Regions from separate parts of the Paenibacillus sp. 01L418 genome, predicted to be linked through region 3. Evidence: riboswitches for the same ligand, from Rfam matches in the RefSeq annotation. Region 3 holds a riboswitch; each other region holds the start of a gene.
What was found. A riboswitch is a leader RNA that binds a small molecule or an ion and turns the genes downstream of it on or off. The one in region 3 is predicted to bind cyclic di-GMP.
Positions count from the first base shown of each region.

Region 1: another riboswitch for cyclic di-GMP. It lies ahead of AC1DSE_RS22865 (transglutaminase-like domain-containing protein); the one in region 3 lies ahead of AC1DSE_RS21830 (EAL domain-containing protein).
Region 2: another riboswitch for cyclic di-GMP. It lies ahead of AC1DSE_RS27605 (methyl-accepting chemotaxis protein); the one in region 3 lies ahead of AC1DSE_RS21830 (EAL domain-containing protein).

Region 1 is NZ_JBFTSN010000238.1:4,562-9,677, forward strand. It holds gene folB (dihydroneopterin aldolase) at 1-85, shown strand, start outside; gene folK (2-amino-4-hydroxy-6-hydroxymethyldihydropteridine diphosphokinase) at 60-617, shown strand; gene AC1DSE_RS22845 (helix-turn-helix domain-containing protein) at 569-781, shown strand; partial or broken gene AC1DSE_RS22850 (tRNA-dihydrouridine synthase) at 840-1,122, shown strand; gene greA (transcription elongation factor GreA) at 1,542-2,018, shown strand; gene lysS (lysine--tRNA ligase) at 2,187-3,707, shown strand; cyclic di-GMP riboswitch class I at 3,874-3,952, shown strand; cyclic di-GMP riboswitch class I at 4,002-4,080, shown strand; gene AC1DSE_RS22865 (transglutaminase-like domain-containing protein) at 4,093-4,902, shown strand.
Region 2 is NZ_JBFTSN010000361.1:168-3,691, reverse strand. It holds gene AC1DSE_RS27610 (DUF1836 domain-containing protein) at 119-889, shown strand; cyclic di-GMP riboswitch class I at 962-1,046, shown strand; gene AC1DSE_RS27605 (methyl-accepting chemotaxis protein) at 1,132-2,889, shown strand; partial or broken gene AC1DSE_RS27600 (ATP-binding protein) at 3,053-3,524, shown strand, end outside.
Region 3 is NZ_JBFTSN010000218.1:1,575-6,690, reverse strand. It holds gene AC1DSE_RS21840 (methyltransferase domain-containing protein) at 1-983, shown strand, start outside; gene AC1DSE_RS21835 (metallophosphoesterase) at 989-3,574, shown strand; cyclic di-GMP riboswitch class I at 3,691-3,776, shown strand; partial or broken gene AC1DSE_RS21830 (EAL domain-containing protein) at 3,861-5,116, shown strand, end outside.

The sequences.
Region 1 (5,116 bases), on a different contig from region 3:
CCCGCCGTTTGATATCCATTTTGACGGAGTAACGGTAGAACTGCGAAGAAAGCGGGACAATGATGGACGAACAATTCCCGCTTGATGGCGCACAGGCAGAGGCATATATTGCTTTAGGATCTAACATGGGAAACCGTGAGCAACTGCTGCTGGAAGCGATTAGCCTCATCGATGCGCACCCGAACATCGTGGTAAGCAAAGTGTCGGGTATGTATGAGACTGATCCGGTAGGCTACACAGAGCAACCGCCCTTTATCAATATGGCATTAGCTGTACGAACGACACTATCTCCATTAATGCTTTTGCGTCAGCTTTTGGAGTACGAGCAGCAGCTCGGTAGAGTTCGACAAATTCGTTGGGGACCGAGAACCATTGACCTTGATCTGCTCCTATACGATAATGTCAGAATGGATCAAGAGGAATTAACTTTGCCGCATCCGCGTATGATGGAGCGGTCGTTCGTTCTCGTTCCGCTGCATGATGTTTTGGATCAAACACATCGGCTGCAGTCCGAGGTAAGCGCAGTATCTGAAGCAGCGCTTCTGGATGGAAAGGAAGGCATTACGTTATGGAAAACAATCAATTGGCGCAGCGCGTCAGAGCCTTTCGAAAGCTGAAGGGCTATACTCAGCAGGAGCTGGCCAAGGAGCTTGGCGTATCGGTGGCCGTTCTTGGCTCATTGGAGCGAGGAACAAGAAAGACGGATACGAAGTTATTAAATCATATCGCTAAGACGCTCGGAATCAGCTATGAGGAATTAATGTCTGATAACCGTGAATAGTGCTGTCTGGTACACAAGACATGAACCATAAGCAATTAGAAGAGGAGGAAGGAGTGACATGCTGAAAATCGGTGGCATCGAAATGAAGAACAGAGTGGTGCTAGCGCCGATGGCAAGCGTGTGCTATTCTGCCTTTGATTAATTGCCAAGGAGTTTGGAACGGGTCTTGTATGTGCGGAGATGGTAAGCGACAAGGCCATTTTGCATGGTAGTATACGGGTAAGGCTAATTGGGACATTATAAAGGATGTCAAAGTAGCGGTATCGATTCCCGTAATTGGGAATGGCGACGTTTTCTCACCAGAGGATGCAAAAAGGCTGCTCGAACATACCGGCTGTGATCCGATGGTAGCGATTTTGGAAAACTACGTCCACTCGCTTGGAGAGGACGAAGAATTCCAAGCTGTCAGTGCTGTTTCAGCAATGAAGCGGGTTCTGCAGAAGTAGACGCTTACTAAAATACAAATAGATCGGTTATGCGATTTACCCCGTAACGGGAGCGAGCCGACACCATTCGACAAAAGCCGCTATCATGCGGCTTCTGCTCTACATTTCAGAAATGAAACGGTTTCAATGGGTCGTCTGGCTTTGATTGACATTCAGGGTAACTTTGCAATATAATCGTGCAATATAATCTAACGAAGACATCAAGAGCGCTTCAAACAACAGTTGGTATGAGGAATAAGAAGCGTAATATATTAGGTAACAGTGAATTCATACAAGGTATGAAAAATTAGTCACATGACAGGAGAATCGGAAAGATGAACGATAAGCAAATCATTCTGACTCAAGAAGGGCTGCGAAAGCTCGAAGATGAATTAGAGAACCTAAAGTCGGTCAAGCGTCGTGAAGTAGCTGAACGTATTAAAGTAGCAATTGGCTATGGTGATATAAGCGAAAACTCGGAATATGAAGATGCGAAGAATGAGCAAGCATTTATCGAAGGCCGCGTTCTTACCCTTGAGAAAATGTTGCGCAATGCGCGTATTATAAATAATGACGATATTGATATTGATACCGTGAGCATCGGTTCGATCGTAACGGTTGAGGATATGGAGTATGGCGACACAATGGATTATTCCATTGTTGGTACAGCGGAAGCCGATCCTTTGCAAAACAAGATTTCAAATGAAAGCCCGGTTGGTAAAGCGATTTTAGGCAAGAAAAAAGGCACCGTTGTCGAAGTTAGCGTACCAGTCGGCATTATTCAATACAAAATTCTCGATATCAAAAAATAATGTTTGCTATGAGCGGTTCAAAAAGCTTCCTTGTAGGAAGCTTTTTGAACGTTTAAAATATAAGAACGTATATTACAGGTCTATACATTGCTTATATTTTATTGCGAAACGAGATTTTGCTGCATGAATCCGGTGACAGCTGCTTGCTTTTGCCGAATGATCAAGGAGATGAAAGAAGTGGAACAAGAAAACAATGAACAGCAGGAGCTAAGTGAGCTCTTGCAAATTCGCAGAAACAAATTGGACGAGCTTAGAGGGTTAGGTGTGGATCCATTCGGCCGAAAGTTCGAACGCACTCATAACGCCAAAGATATTGTACAAGCCTATGAAGGGCTCAGCAAAGAAGAAATAGAAGAAAAAGCGGTTGAAGTGCGTATTGCTGGCCGTATTATGCAGAAACGCGGCATGGGCAAAGCGGGTTTTGCTACGATTCAAGATTTGAGCGGCAAGGTTCAAATTTATGTTCGTAAAGATTCCGTTGAAGAGCATAAGTTTGCAGCTTTTGACTTGCTGGATATCGGTGACATCATTGGCGTAGTAGGCGTTGTATTCAAAACGAATACAGGCGAAGTCTCTGTCAAAGCGCGTGATATTGAAGTTTTGACAAAGTCGCTTCTTCCATTGCCTGATAAATATCATGGCTTGAAAGACGTAGAGCTTCGTTATCGTCAGCGTTATGTTGACCTTATCGTGAATCCCGACGTCCAACAAACCTTTATTACTCGTTCCAAAATCATTCAATCCATGCGTCGCTACCTAGATTCCCGCGGGTATTTAGAAGTAGAAACACCAACGCTGCATTCCATTGCAGGCGGTGCTGCAGCACGCCCTTTCGAAACGCATCATAATGCGCTGGACATGCAGCTCTACATGCGTATTGCAATCGAGCTTCATTTGAAGCGACTGATTGTAGGCGGATTGGAGAAAGTATATGAGATCGGCCGTGTATACCGGAATGAGGGGATTTCGACTCGCCACAATCCAGAGTTTACAATGATTGAGCTTTACGAGGCTTATGCGGATTACAAGGATATTATGGCATTGACAGAGAATGTCATCGCACATATTGCGCAAGAGGTTCTTGGAACAACGAAAATCACTTATCAAGGCCAAGAAATTGATTTGACACCTCAGTGGCGCCGTGTCAGCATGGTTGAGCTTGTCAAAGAAACGACTGGCGTAGATTTCGGCGTGGAAATGAGCGACGAGGAAGCCCATCGTTTGGCGAAAGAACACAAAGTTGCCGTTGATCCGCATATGACGTTTGGTCATATTCTCAACGCTTTCTTTGAACAGTTCGGTGAGCACACGCTTATTCAGCCAACCTTTGTTACAGGACATCCGGTTGCTATTTCGCCGCTTGCTAAGAAGAGCGAAGCAGATCCACGCTTCACCGATCGTTTTGAGCTATTCATCGTAGCACGTGAGCATGCTAATGCATTTACGGAGCTTAACGATCCGATTGATCAGCGTGAGCGTTTCGAGTCGCAGCTTGTTGAGCGTGAGCATGGAAATGACGAGGCGCATGAGATGGATGAAGACTTTATCCGCGCTCTGGAATACGGCATGCCGCCAACAGGCGGACTAGGAATCGGTATCGACCGATTGATCATGCTTCTAACAGATGCTCCATCTATTCGTGATGTACTGTTGTTCCCTCATATGAGAGATCAGCGTTCTGCTGAATAAGAAAGAAACAAGGAACCGTTTGGCTTTTAGCAGCCAACGGTTCTTTTTTTCTAATATCGAGAATTTGCAACAACAATCCTTAAAAACATTCAAATTATGATTGATATTGTAGTACAATCTATTGATTTGCTAGATTCATATGGTAGAATAGAACTAATAAAGCGCTACACGATAACGGCAAACCTATCGAAAGGTAGGGACGCAAAGCTAAAGGGCCTTCCGTATGATGGCAGCCAGCTACCGAATGAACAGGCTTTTTTTGTTTTTATAGGGAAATTCATCACATAGCGCTTCACACGATAATGGCAAACCTATCGAAAGGTAGGGACGCAAAGCTAAAGGGCCTTCCGTAAGATGGCAGCCAGCTACCGAAGGGAGTATATTCATGCGTAAATTTATGTTAGTCATCGCAGCTTTTGTTCTTTTTGCATCCATCCATGTAACGGTCGTTCAGGCAAATGAAGCGGACTCTTCTGATTGGCTCAATACGGGGAATTTAGATAAAGGTGTTGTCTCCGTACAATATGCAGTGAACACTAAAGTGAAAACGAAGCTTATGATCGCAAAAGGCGCATCAAACTATACATATAATCTAACCGGCGGAAAAACAGCTGAGAAGTTTCCATTGCAGCTTGGCAATGGCGAATATACGATATCTGTTCTAGAGAATACAACAGGCAACAAATACAAACTGGCGAAGAAAGAAACGGTGACGCTTGATTTGAAAGACAACAAGGTTTTGTACTTGAATTCCATCCAGAACATTGACTGGTCGAATGCGAGCAGCGCCATCGTCAAGGCAAAAGAATTAGCGAGCAATAAAAAAACGGATATGGAGAAAGTAAAGGCAATCTACGAGTATATTATTACGAATGTAAGTTATGATAATCAATTAGCTGCTAATCTGTCAGTTGATTACCTCCCCAATATTGATCGCACATTTAAATCGAGAAAGGATATCTGCTACGGATACGCTTCATTGTTTGCGGCAATGCTGCGGAGCGTGGATATCCCTACGAAGCTCTTGATGGGACAATCTACTTATGTGGATGTTTATCATGCTTGGAACGAAGTGTACTTGGATGGGAAATGGGTTACGATTGATACGACAGTTGATGCGGGTCTAAAGAAGGGCAAGAAAAAGTATGAGCTTATCAAGGATGCAGCTCAATATACAGTTACAAAAACATATTAGAAGTTATACGAGCTTGCGGAAATCGCAGAGCTCGTTTTTTTATGTCTTTCTTCAATATAGGTGAGGAGGAAGCGAAGCAACGATTGCGCAATTAGAAGGCAAATAGGAGTGTTGAAAACTTTTTCGTAAATAATAAAAAAAACACTTGCAATGCTATATACGCCTATGATATATTATCTAGGTCGCCAACGAGATACACGGTCGACGAGAGAGA
Region 2 (3,524 bases), on a different contig from region 3:
TGAAAGGCTTATTCTCATTGATTTTCGAGCCTTTACAAGCGTCATTCTCCGGCATATGATGAGTTCATATGAACTTGTAATATAGGAATGCAAGACGAATGCGCGAGGAGGAAGCGATATGGAGTCCTTTACGCTTACTCGAAAAGAGATGGCTTGCTTGCTGCTGGCTCTGGACGGAAAGTATAATTTGAAGCCACTGCAAGTGCTGCAAGCCGCATGGACCAAAACGCATCAATGTGACTTGGAGAAAGGCACGGGACTGCCTGCATTTATGTCTACGCTGCTGCCTCCAATTATTGAAAAGCTCATTAAAGGAAATGAGATTAAAGGCTTTTCACTACATGAAATTGCTGCGTTGGGCCAACTAATCGAATATTCGAATCTGTCGATTACCTCCATGCAAAACTGGGTAAAGCGAGATTTCAAACCTTATTTCGATTGTCCGAAAGCTGGGAAAAAATATTCTCTGAACCAAGCTGCGTTATTATTCATTATTGATGATTTAAAGTCAAATCTTGATTTTGAATCAATACGCAAGCTTTTTGAGATCGTATTCAAGAAACCAGAGGATGAAGCAGACGATTTAGTTGGGCCTATTGAATTATATGCATCTTATACCAGTATGTTTGAGGAGCTAGATGCGAATAACGATCAACTGCTCGACATTTCCGGTCATTTGAAGGAAAATCCGCATCAAGATTTATTGACAGAGCATGTCATTCGCTCTTCAGCGAATCAATTTGCAAGCAGATTGCCGAATTTAACGGAAAAACAATGGGAAGCGGTGCGAAATATTTTGCTCGTTGCGGTTATTTCCATCCAAACCTCCTATTTTCATTCGTTAGCAAGGCGTTATTGCAATGCAACCTTATTTTTAGCCACAGAATAAATATGGTTCAAGGGATGACAAATTCACTAAATAGTCCTATACTGGTTTAAGTTGTAAACTACAAAATAGACAAACTGAAAAAGGCAAACTTGTTGAAAGACAAGGACGCAAAGTTATGGGCCTAAGGTGTACGCACTATGGCTGCCAGACCGCCGGAAGGATAATAAGCTAACTGAGCTGTCCGCCTCCTGTGGCTGGATAGCTTTTTTTGTTTTCAGGAGACAGAGGAGAGAGCAAGCAGGATGGTTTTTAAGGATAGGATAGAGAGAGCAAAAATACTGTTTAAGAAATTGAGTTTGAAGAAAATAACGAGCAAATTATTGCTTGTTACCGCAATCATCACACTTTTTAATGTAGGCTCGGGCGTTTTGATTTATTTTCAAAATCATTCAGTAGCAACCTCAGTCGAAGGCTCAGAGGAATTGCAGCGTGCTGAACGCAATTATCAAGGTATATCGAATAGGCTGCTGAAAGTGATGCTTCTAATGGTAGATGCCATTGAAAATGGCAAAAGCGATGCAACGCTGATCATGAAGGATTTGGAAACGATGCCTGCCAACATCGATGAATTAGAGAAACAGCTTATCGATATGGATAAGAAATATCCGCCTGCAACGGAAGATGGTCCTTATTATGCGAATCAGGTTAATGTTCTTAAGCTTGCATTAGATAACTTGAAAGTGACGAATACAGATGTGAGTGGATTATCATCAGATGAGAAATCGCTCCGCATAAGCAATCTAATAAGCGTATATACCGTCATTCTAAGTTATTCCAACGATACAATGCACGAGCGTTTGACCGCAGACGCTAACGCGACGCAGAAGCTTCTCGATAAAGACATATCCAGTGCGAACCTTATTGTGCTTATAAATGTCATTTTGCTAGCTATTCTTCCTGCTATTATGATTTTTGTCATCTCACAATCGATTAGAACAGGACTTGTAGGCATTACAAAAAGAATTAAGCAGTATGGCAATAATGATTTTACAAGTCAAGAAAAACTCGTTCGCTCTGACGAATTTGGCGATCTTGACCACGCTTTGGCTAATATGGGCGATCAGCTGCGAGAAACGATTAAAGCTACGCTTGAAGTGAGCGAATCTGTGCTCCACATTTCGAATAATATGGATAATATGATTGGTATTAATCGAAAAGCATCAGAGGATGTAAATGGCCAAGTGGAGCTGGGCAGAAAAGTGTTGCTGTCGCAGTATGACGATGCTTCATCCATTTCGGCAGTTACGGAAGAAATCTCAGCAAGCTCTCAGCAAATTGCTGCGTCGAGTGAATACATAAACAATGATATGCAAAATATGAAGCAATCATCTCATAACGGCACGCAGCAGATGGCTGGCGTGGTCTCGATGGTAAATGAAACAGTAGACCAGTTCTCAAAGCTAACTGAAGCTTTCGAAACGATGAATGAACGATATAACAATGTAGCTAAGTTTTTGAACGGCATTCAGGATTTGAACACACAGACGAATTTGTTGTCACTGAACGCATCCATTGAATCGGCAAGAGCGGGTGAGCATGGCAGAGGGTTCGCAGTTGTCGCTGATGAGATCCGCAAGCTGTCCAGTCAGACCGATATGATCTCGAAGCAGATCACGAAGGAGCTGACACTCATACAAAGCGATGTGGCAGCAAGCAGCCGCACGATCGGCAGCTTCGCGAATGTTATTAACACGACTCGTCAAGCATCCGAAACCGCAAGCAGCACATTCCAAGCATTGGAATCACAAAGCAGCATGCTGTCAGATCAAGTGAGCGAGATTTCTACGGCAATTAGTGAAATTACAACAGGCATGTCTCATATCGTGTCTGCAGTAGACAAGCTATTGACGACGTCTTCAGAAGTGAATGGGAAAATGGAACATATGAGCGAGCTTTCAGTTAAGCAAAATGATATATCCGATGATTTGCGCACGCTTGCGGAGAAGCTTTCACTTTCCTCGCAGGATTTGAAGGAGAAAGCATCTGTTTTCAAAGTGTAAGCAACAATAAATGATAATCGAGTGAGGCAGGCAGCATCCATAGGATTTGGGTGCTGCCTGCCTCTTTGTGCAAATAAAGAAGGATAAGCGAGTATAATGCCGAATCAATGAATGGAATAGACCAATAAAAAACAGATCCACTATGGGAGACAGGATGAGCGAAATGAACTTTCAAGTTAATTTACAAGGGATGATCGAGCTTCTCTCAAAGCATTTATATTCTAGCCCAGGCGTGTTCATTAGGGAATTGCTGCAAAATGGCGTTGATGCGATTACAGCACGCAAACGGCTTGGACATCGTTTTGATGCACGCGTAACAGTTGAAATTTACGGTTCTCGAACGATTGCCGTTCACGATAATGGGATAGGCTTGTCCGAATCCGAAATCCAGCTTTTCTTGGCTCAAATCGGAAGTACCTCCAAGCGTGACGAAATGGATTCAGCAGATGACTATATTGGACAATTTGGCGTGGGTTTGCTGTCCTGCTTCGTAGTGAGCGGCGAAATCGTTGTTATTACCCGCTCCGCTCTAGAAGGCGATACTTTAGAATGGCGCGGGCGGCCAGACGGCACGTACTCGATCCGCAAGCTTGAGAAGGATGCTCCAATCGGCACCACCGTGTTTTTGACATGCA
Region 3 (5,116 bases):
AGCATTCGAGTGACACGGAGCAATACGAGCATACCTTCCATATCAATATGATTCATATTGAGCTCTTGCGTTATATTCATTTTTTTGAGAAGCATCTTACCGACTATACATTTGAAGCAGTACATCTGGCGCATAAGAGCTATTCGCTTACCATTAAGACACATAAATCGTTATATGAGCTTATGCATGTCGTTAGTGTGCTTTGTCTCTTCCTTTCGATGTTCAGCGACGAATACATCGATATTTCTGATGATGTGTTGATTAAATATGTGAAGAGTATCCAAATTATCGACGCGCCCTTTTATATACGAAGCTTGTTTGCCCGCAATTTTCTAGCTTCAAGAGACCGGTTCAAGAAATATAAAGAAGAGCTGGAGAAAACAGATCGTTATGCGGTTCAATTGGCCTTCGGCGGGACGGCTCAGCAGCGGAGAAGCTATATCGGAAGTGTGCTTCCGTTCAATAAGGCCATTCTCGATGTTGGCTGCGGAGAAGGCTTCTATGCGATTCCATTTGCATCCAAAATTGAAGACAGCTACTACGCGGTTGATATCCATGAGCCGCTGCTAGAGGTGGTAGAGCGGAAGGCGAAAGCAAAGGAACTGGACAACATCGCTACCTTTCCTTCCATTGAACATTTTCTAGAGGCTTATAACGGCGAGCAGGTGGATGTCATTTTGACCGAGGTTATTGAGCATATGAGTCTAAATGAGGCAGCTGTTCTGATACGGCAAATATGCGAACATGTTGATTTTGATTATTTTGTGCTGACAACACCTAATGCAGAGTTTAATGCTTATTATGAGCTGGAAGACTTCCGGCATGATGACCATAAATGGGAGCTTGGGCGAGCGGAATTTCAAGAGTGGCTGCTCGAAACGATTAAAGATCAATCCGTGGAAAGCCAATATGTCGCAATCGGCGATGGAGTGAACGGTATACAAACGACGCAGGGTGCGATTTTGCGGAAGAGGAGAGAGTAGCGTCAATGGAAATGAGAACGAGAGTCCATACGATTTTTATGCTGATTGGCACGACGGAATGCGGGAAAACAACCTTTGCAAATGAAGTGCTGATGCCGCAGCTGCGATTTAGGGATGACAGCAAGGGCATGAATGCGAACGTGCAATATATTTCATCCGATAGCATTAGACAAGAGCTTCTAGGCTCTGATTATGATAAATATGATCAAATCATGCTTGAAGCGAGCGATCAGGCTTTCCGCCTTTTGTTCGAGAAGCTGCGGCTGGTCACTACTTTCCCCATCAATGCGGAATTTGTTGTCGTGGATACAACAGGTTTGTCGGAGGATTTCCGGGCGAGAGTGAGGGAGGTTGCAAAGGAAAATAACTACAACCTTGAAGTCGTGCTGTTTGATTACAAGAAGCGGGATGATTATTATTCATCGGAGCGTTCGAAGAAACTGATAACGAGCCACATTAATCGTTTGCGCAAGGACGTGCTTGGTTCGCTCTCGAGGGAGAAATATAGCAAAGTTCATAAGGTGCGGGCTAAAGATTTTTATTCCCCTATGGATAAGGTTGCGAATCCGGATTATAAGATTATAATCGAGGATGCTGCTGAGTATTTGGACGTTTTTTTACCGCTGGACCAGAAGACGATTATCGTCGGTGACGTTCACGAATGTGTGGATGAGCTGAAGGCTTTGCTCGTTAGCCATGGGTTTCAACTAGAGGGCAATGTATTGGTTGAGACAGGAAAGGTCAGCGGTACAAAAGTATTGCTCGTTGGAGATTGGATCGATAAGGGAAGCCGCACTAAGGAAATCATTGATTTCCTATATACGAATCAGGATAAGTTTTTGTTTGTGCTTGGCAATCATGAAAACTTCGTCCATAAATATATGCGTGGTGAAATCAAAGGTGTGGAAGAGGAGCTGCTGCATGCCTACTTCGATTCGACTGAGGTGCTGAGAGGCGATGCTGAGCTGCTTCAGAAGTTTAATCATCTCGTATCGCTGTCGAAGCCTTTCTACAGAATGGTAGGAAAATCAGGACCATCCTATTATGTGACTCACGCGCCATGCGAGAACAAATATATTGGCAAGCTGGATGTGAATTCGATCCGTCATCAGCGCAATTTTAGACTCGACCGATCGGCGCCGATTGAAGCACAGCTTGCGTTTCTGAAGCGGGATGCAGCAGGAAACCAGCCGTATCATGTTTTTGGACATGTGGCTGCTAAACAAACATTTCGGATCAGAAATAAAATCCATTTGGATTCAGGCGCAGTTCACGGCAATCTGCTAACCTCGGTTTCTCTGTCGGTGAAGCCGACTTTCAAATCACAGAAATCGGCAATAGCCGGCATGGAAGGCGAGCTTCCTGCTCTCTTCAAAGAGGAACGCAAAGTATCGCTGCAGGAGCTGGATGATGATGAAGCCCGCAGATTGCAGTATTGCTCGCGCAATAAAATTAACTTTATTTCAGGAACCATGTCTCCTGCAGATAAGGATGAAGCGGCGGGTGAGCTGGAATCGCTGAGGAAAGGGCTGAACTATTTTATGGAGCGCGGTGTTAAAGAGGTCGTGCTGCAGCCCAAATATATGGGATCACGCTGCAATGTTTATTTGCATGCAGATATCGAGCAATGTTTTGCAGTGAGCCGCAATGGGTACAAAATAAATAAGGTTGACCTAACCGCTGTTTATGAGCGACTGCTGCAAAGATTCGGAAGCTACATGAAGGAAAACGATATATCGATGCTTCTGCTGGATGGCGAGCTTTTGCCATGGGAGGCGCTGGGAGAAGGTCTCATCGAAAAGCAGTTTAAGCCAATTGAGAAGGGGCTTGAGACAGAGCTTGCATTCCTGAAGGCGAATGGATTCGAGGAAGCGTTCGGAAAGCTTGCGCATGATTTCAAGGAAAGTGGTTTTGAAAAGGATCAGTTTCACCTTAGCAAAGGGGCTATTAATGAGAAATATGGCCTAGCCGTCTACCAAAACTTTAAACATGTTCATTCTATTCTTGAGAAAAACAGGCCAATTGATGAGCATATCAAAGCATATGAAACGTATAAGAGGCAGCTGGAGCTGTATGCCGAGGCTGGGGAGCTTGAATACAAGCCATTTTCGCTGCTCAAAATCGTATACGTAGACGGAAGCGAGCAGCTGCCAGCGTGGAAAACCTCGGAGATGTATCGTTTCCTCTCTGACGATCCATTCATCACGCTTGTTCTGTCTGATGCGGAGAGCTATGAGCTTGCAGAAAAATATTTCTACACGCTTACGGTAGACAATCATATGGAAGGTGTCGTGATTAAGCCGGAGATGCCTCAGCCGTACACGGTTCCCTATATGAAAGTGCGCAATAAGGAATACATGTCTATTATTTACGGTTATGATTATAGATTTCCGCACAAGTACAATAAGCTCATCAAGCAAAAAAATATTACGCAAAAGCTTCGTACATCATTTAACGAGTACCGGCTAGGACAGCATATGCTGGCGATTCCTTTTGCTGAAATTGCTCCAGAAAACGATGGATATCAAGCGGCTGTTGCGAATCTTTTGTTTGAGGTTGCCAAAGAGAAGGAAATAGATCCTAGATTGTAAATCATCAATATACCAAACCTCCCAAAATGGGAGGTTTTTCTACATCATTCGACCTATTATGAAATTGGTTATGGTATATATCGGAATAATATGGAATACTGGTATATGTAAAAAGTCCTAGTAAAAAGCAAAGTTGTCGAAAGACAATGACGCAAAGCCAACAGGCCTAAAGGAAATTTCCAAAGGTGGCTGGGTTGCCAAAAGGATGAGTGATAACATACCTATATCCTCTCCTTAAAAACTTCAGGTTACCGCCTACGTTATGAATAAGAGGGGATATTTAGCAATGAAACAAATGATTAAACGTTTTAATGGCAATGTTAATGTTGGTAGTTTTAATATTGTTCAAAAGTTAGCTAATTTAGGCTACTGGGAGTTTGACCATATTCGCAGAGAAGCATCCTGGTCGAATCAAATGTTCGAAATATATGGTATGAAATCTGATTTCTCGATGACGATTGAACAATTTTTTGAGTTCGTGCATCCCGAAGATCGTGAGCGCGTTAATGAGCAGTTCCACCTTGCAATTGAATCAAAAAAGGAAAGCGTTTCCGAGTACAGAATCGTTCGTCAGGGCGGTGAAGTTAGACATGTGGTGGAAAACATTACGTTCATACGGAATGCCGAAAACGAGATATTGTTGACGATAGGCATGATTCAGGATGTTACGGAAAATAAAAAAATACAGCATCGCCTCACACTAGAAGAGCAGCTTTATAAATCGATATTTGAAAACAATCCTGATGCTGTCTTTTCTTTAGACGCACAAGGGCGTTTTTTGTCATGCAATTCAGTGCTTGAGCAACTTTTTGGATATACGAAAGAGGAAATTATTAATGATAGTTTTCATAAATTTGTAGATGCCGCAGCGCTGGATAAAACGATTCAATATTTTGAGCAAACGGTCAAGACGCTGAATCCTCAAAACTATGATACGACAGGCATTACGAGAACAGGGCAAACGGTCGAATTTAATGTGACCAATATTCCAATCATTATTAATAAAAAGCTTATCGGTGTCTACGGCATTGCCAAGGATATTACGCAGCAAAAAATGATTGAGCAGTCGTTGACTGAGACCGAATTAAAATACCGCAGTATTGTCGAGCAATCCATTGTCGGTATTTTTGTCGCGCAGAAAAACAACTTCGTTTATTCAAATGATCAGCTCAATAAAATGTTCGGTTATGACTCCTTGATCGGTATGGATATTATACAGACGATTCATCCCTCAGACCGTGAAGCCGTCGTTAATCAGCTAACGAAGTTACAGGAGGGGCAGTCTTTATCTAATTTCTGCCACAGAGCCATTAAACAAGATGGGACGAATATTCATTGCGAAGTGCACTATAATCAAGTGTCAAATATGGGTGAGCAAGCGATCGTTGGCGTAGTCCTTGATATTACGGATCGAAGCAAGGCTGAGGAATTAAATCAATATTTGGCTTACCACGATTATTTAACGGAGATGCCAAATCGCAGAATGTTTGAAGACCAGCTAGATAAGCAGCTAAGGGTAAGCGAGTATTTTAAGCAGAGGCT